2 regions of the Mesorhizobium sp. LNJC405B00 genome follow, and region 2 is predicted to be linked to the other one. Evidence: predicted binding sites of a transcription regulator. Region 2 holds the regulator's gene; the other holds the start of a gene.

Region 1 (2,457 bases), on a different contig from region 2:
AAGGGCCTCAGCTTGGCGATCGAATGGCAGATCCGTCCGACATCTTCCAGCCGCATGCGTCGGTGGCGGCGGGTTTCAAGGATCTTCGCCACCACCTTGGTGCCCAGACCCGGAACCCGCAGCAGCGCTTCGCGGTCGGCGCGGTTGATGTCGACGGGAAACCTCGCCCGATTGCGCAAAGCCCAGGCGAGCTTGGGGTCAATGGCGAGATCGAGCATGCCGTCGCTGCTGCCGGCGAGGATTTCCGGCTGCGAAAAGCCGTAGAAACGCATCAGCCAGTCGGCCTGATAGAGCCGGTGCTCGCGCATCAGCGGCGGTTTTTGCAGCGGCAGCGACGATGACGAATCCGGGATCGGGCTGAAGGCGGAATAATAGACGCGCCGCAGGTGATAGCTGCCATAGAGCCGCGCGCTGGTGTGCAAAATGCCGTCGTCGGATGTTTTGTCGGCGCCGACAATCATCTGCGTCGACTGACCTCCGGGCGCAAAGCGTTCGCGCTTCTTGGTCCTCAGCGTCGGCTCGGCTTTTTCCTCCATCTTCCGGCGCAGGTTCGCCATGGAAAGCCGGATCGTTTCCGGCTTCTTCTCCGGCGCCAGTTTCTTGACGCCTTCATCGGTCGGCAGTTCGACGTTGATAGACAGCCGATCGGCGTAGAGCCCGGCCTGCTCGACCAGTTCGGCCGAGCTTTCCGGAATGGTCTTCAGATGAATATAGCCGGAGAATTTTTCGTCCAGCCGCAGCCGCCGCGCCACTTCCACCATTTCGGCCATGGTCTCATCCGGGGAGCGGATGACTCCTGAGGACAGGAAGAGGCCCTCGATGTAGTTGCGCCGGTAGAAATCCATGGTCAGCTTCACCACCTCGTCGATGCTAAAGCGGGCGCGGCGCACATTCGATGACGAGCGGTTGATGCAGTAGCTGCAATCGTAAATGCAGAAATTGGTGAGCAGGATTTTCAGGAGCGAAATGCAGCGGCCATCCGGCGCATAGGAATGGCAGATGCCCATGCCTTCTGTGGAGCCGATACCGCCGGATTGGAGCGAATCCTTCTTCGCCGAGCCGGACGAGGCGCAGGAAGCATCGTATTTGGCGGCGTCAGACAGGATTGCCAGCTTTTCACGGACGGTGGGTGCGCTCATCCGTTCATGATATGTTCTTGAAGGCTGCAGCGCCACGTCATTTGATGCAGGCGGCGAAAAAGTAATCGCCGCCTGATCGTCGGGCTAGCAGGACGACTGCCCGAGTTCCAGGCTCTCTCAGACCTCGTGGAGGTAGAGGTGGTAATCCAGCTCGCTGACGGTGCGGGCGACGCGCAGATACTCCGACTGCTTGATCGCCACGAAGGTGCGATGCAGATCCTCGCCAAGCGCCTCTTTCAGGAAGCTCGATGCCCGCGCCGCCTCGATCGCAGCGCGCCAGTCGACCGGCATGGTCGTGCGCGTGATGGCGGCTTCATAGCCATTCCCAGTGGTTTCGGGGCCGGGGTCGAGGCCTTCATCCAGACCCTTGATGATGCCGGCCAGCACCGTTGCCGCGATCAGGTAGGGATTGGCGTCGACACCCGACGGCCGGTGCTCGATGCGCCGGTTCTTGGCGTCGCCCGCCGGGATGCGCAGCGCCACCGAACGGTTGTTGACGCCCCAGGTCGGCGCCACCGGCGCATAGGACTGCGAGACGAAGCGCCGCCAGGAATTGGCGTGCGGCGCAAACACCAGCATCGATTCGGCCATGGTCTGGATCAGCCCGCCGAGCCCCTGCAGCAGCGGCAGCGACCAGCTTTCGCCGCCAGCCTCGGCAAAAACGTTGCGGCCGTTCTTGTCCTGCAACGAAACATGGAAATGCATGCCGGAGCCGGCGTATTTTTCGATCGGCTTGGCCATGAAGCAGGCGGTGACACCATGGCGGCGCGCCTGCGCCCGCACCAGCCGCTTCAACATGACGAGGTCGTCGGCCGCCCGCATGACATCCTTGCGATAGTTCAGCGTCAGCTCGTACTGGCCGGGCGCGTATTCGGAAATCACCGTTTCGGCCGGAATGCCTTGCGCCTTGGCCGCGGCATAGATGTCGGAAAACAGCGGCTCCATGCCGTGCAGATGGTCGACGGAATAGACTTCCGTCTTGGCCGAGCGGCGGCCGTCGAGCACGGCGTCCGCCGGCTTTACCTTGCCGTCGGCGTCACGCTCATTGGCAAGCAGGAAAAATTCGAGTTCGAAGGCGCCGGCGGGATAGAGGCCCTTGGCCGCCAAGATGTCGACCTGCCTGGCCAGCGCCAGCCGTGGGTCCGACGACATAGGCTGTCCCTCGAGATGGTACATCGCCATCAGCAACTGGCCGCGCGGCGGGTTCGTGCCGTAAAGCGGCACCAGGGTGCCGGGGATCGGCCAGGCCCTGAGGTCGCCATCGCCGGTCGTCCAGATCAGCCCGGTTTCGTGAACATCCTCGCCGGTGATGTCGAGG
Region 2 (2,457 bases):
AGTGCAACCTTGCTGTTCGCCATCTGGCATTTTCAGCGTGTGTCGCCGCTCAGCCTGATCGCCAATCTGGCCGTGATGCCGATTGTTTCGTTGATCGTCATGCCTTTTGCCGTGCTCAGCGCACTGGCGATGCCGTTCGGCGCCGACGGGCCGTTCCTCTATGTGATGGGCAAGGGTCTGATGGCGATGATCGCTATATCGGCCTGGATTTCCGAGCGCTCGCCGGTCGACGCCGTCGGGCTGATCTCCATCCGCTCGGTGCTGTTGGTGGCGGTCGCCCTCGTCATCGCCACCATGGCCACCACCTGGCTCAGGTTGGCGGCCGTGCCTTTCGCGCTGGCCGGCCTGTTGACGGTGCCGCAGGTGCTTACGCCCGACGTGCTCATATCCGAGGATGCGCATCTGGTGGCCATGCCGATCGGTGGCGGCGAACTCGCCCTCAACCGCGAACGCTCCAACGAATTCACCACGGACAATTGGAAACGGGCGCTGCGGGCCAAAACCATTATCCCACCTGAGATTTTCGAGGCAACAGATACGCGGTTCGATCTCGATCCGCTCGATCTGCCGCCCGGCTCGCCCTTCTATTGCACCGGCGATCTCTGTATCGCCCGGCACCCTTCCGGAGCCATTGTAGCGCTTGCGAAAGACCGCAAGACGGCGCGGCCGGCCTGTGCCTTCGCGAGCCTGATCGTCATCGATGACGCCACCGCCTACAATCCGTGCCGCGACCCGCTGGTGCTGGTCGTGACGAAGAAACAGCTGGCCCGCGACGGCAGCGCCGCCGTCTTCTTCGATCCGCAATCGGCAGCTGCAGCGCCAACCATCCGCTTCGCCGTCGACAAGCCGTATCGCCCCTGGCACGAGCAACGCCGCTTCTCCCGCGAAGCGCGCGGCCTGCCGCCTTACAACCAGCGTGAAAAGTACAAACCCAAGCCGGCTCAGTAGCGCCGGATCAATCCGACAAGCTTGCCCTGCACCTTCACCCTGTCCGGTCCAAAAATGCGGGTCTCGTAGGCCGGGTTGGCGGCTTCCAGGGCGATCGAGGCGCCCTTGCGGCGGAAGCGTTTCAGGGTCGCTTCCTCATCGTCGACCAACGCCACCACGATCTCGCCGGGGCTGGCTGTGTCGGCATTGCGGATGATGACCGTGTCGCCATCGAAAATGCCGGCCTCGATCATCGAATCGCCCTTGACCTCGAGCGCGTAGTGTTCGCCGCCCATGATCATATCGGGCGGCACCGAGATCGAATGGGTCTGATGCTGGATGGCGTCGATCGGCACGCCGGCGGCGATGCGTCCCATAACCGGGATTGAAATCGCGGAAACGGCATCGTCATTGCCGGCCGACATCGAACGCGACGGCGAGCCCGGCTTGATCTGGCGGCCGAGACCGCCTTGGCCCAACGCGCCTTGTCCTTGGCCGCCTTGCCCTTGGCCGGTTTGACCAAGACTGCCCTGAATGACGCTCGGCGAAAACTTCCTCGCCGCATTGAGGCCTGGTGCGATCGAGTCGGGCAGCCGCAGCACTTCCAGCGCGCGCGCCCGGTTCGGCAGCCGGCGAATGAAACCGCGCTCCTCAAGCGCCGTGATCAGGCGGTGGATGCCGGACTTGGAGGCGAGGTCGAGCGCTTCCTTCATCTCGTCGAAGGACGGCGGGATTCCGCTCTCCTTCAGGCGTTCATGGATGAACATCAGAAGCTCATGTTGTTTGCGCGTCAGCATCGCGGCCCCCAAGGGTTCTGAAACCAGAATCAGAAAAAACAAACCCAGAACAAACACTATCTGTTCCAGTTGTGTTCCGCAACCTTTTAAAGTTTAATGAATGTGTTGACGTTTTGTTCAGCGTAACGTTCGGCGCTGCGAGCGCCGCTCGTAGTCGTTGGCCGGCAACGGGGTGAAACGAAGACAAAGTGCCCTGCGTCGTCGGCTACGATCGCCGCTTCCTTTTCGGACGGGGCTGCGCAGCATCCGCGCCGGGTTCACTCTGGGCATAGACCTGCAGCGTGTAGCCGATGTGAGCGGTCATCAGAGTTTTCGCACGTTCGACGTCGCGATCGAGGGCCGCTTCCATCAGGGCGGTATGGTGTTCGATCGCCACGGCGTCGCGCAGGGCCGCCACGGCCTTCCGGTGGCCATCCGTGCGGCCGGCGGCGGCGCGCAGCGTCGGGGCCAGACCCAGAAAGCGGTGATGGCGATGCAATTGGTCGGAAATCGTCGCATTGAAGCGCAGCAGCCAGCTGGATGTCGCGGCACTGAGCAGCGCCGCATGGAAGGCATCGTGTTTTTCGTACCACGCGTCGACCGCATCATCCGATGGATCGTCGAGAACAGACCCGCACCGTGAGAGACGATAGTGGGCGGCAACGACCGCGTCTTCCCACTCACGGTCGCCCTCCTCGATCGATTCCACCAGCAGGGGCAGTTCGACCACCAGCCGCGCACGCGCCAAATCCTC

The links. The regulator LexA, encoded in region 2, represses DNA repair genes until DNA is damaged. The targets are predictions, from matches to a motif close to TGTTCNNNNTGTGTTCNG.
Region 1: the regulator LexA is predicted to act here: its motif matches at 1,141-1,158, upstream of X756_RS153025 (putative DNA modification/repair radical SAM protein).

Annotation. Positions count from the first base shown of each region.
Region 1 is NZ_AYWC01000005.1:222,635-225,091, forward strand. It holds gene X756_RS153025 (putative DNA modification/repair radical SAM protein) at 1-1,139, opposite strand, end outside; gene X756_RS153020 (glutamine synthetase family protein) at 1,257-2,457, opposite strand, start outside.
Region 2 is NZ_AYWC01000007.1:191,340-193,796, reverse strand. It holds partial or broken gene X756_RS01000000165600 (ComEC/Rec2 family competence protein) at 1-948, shown strand, start outside; gene lexA (transcriptional repressor LexA) at 942-1,724, opposite strand; gene X756_RS150390 (GntR family transcriptional regulator) at 1,930-2,457, opposite strand, start outside.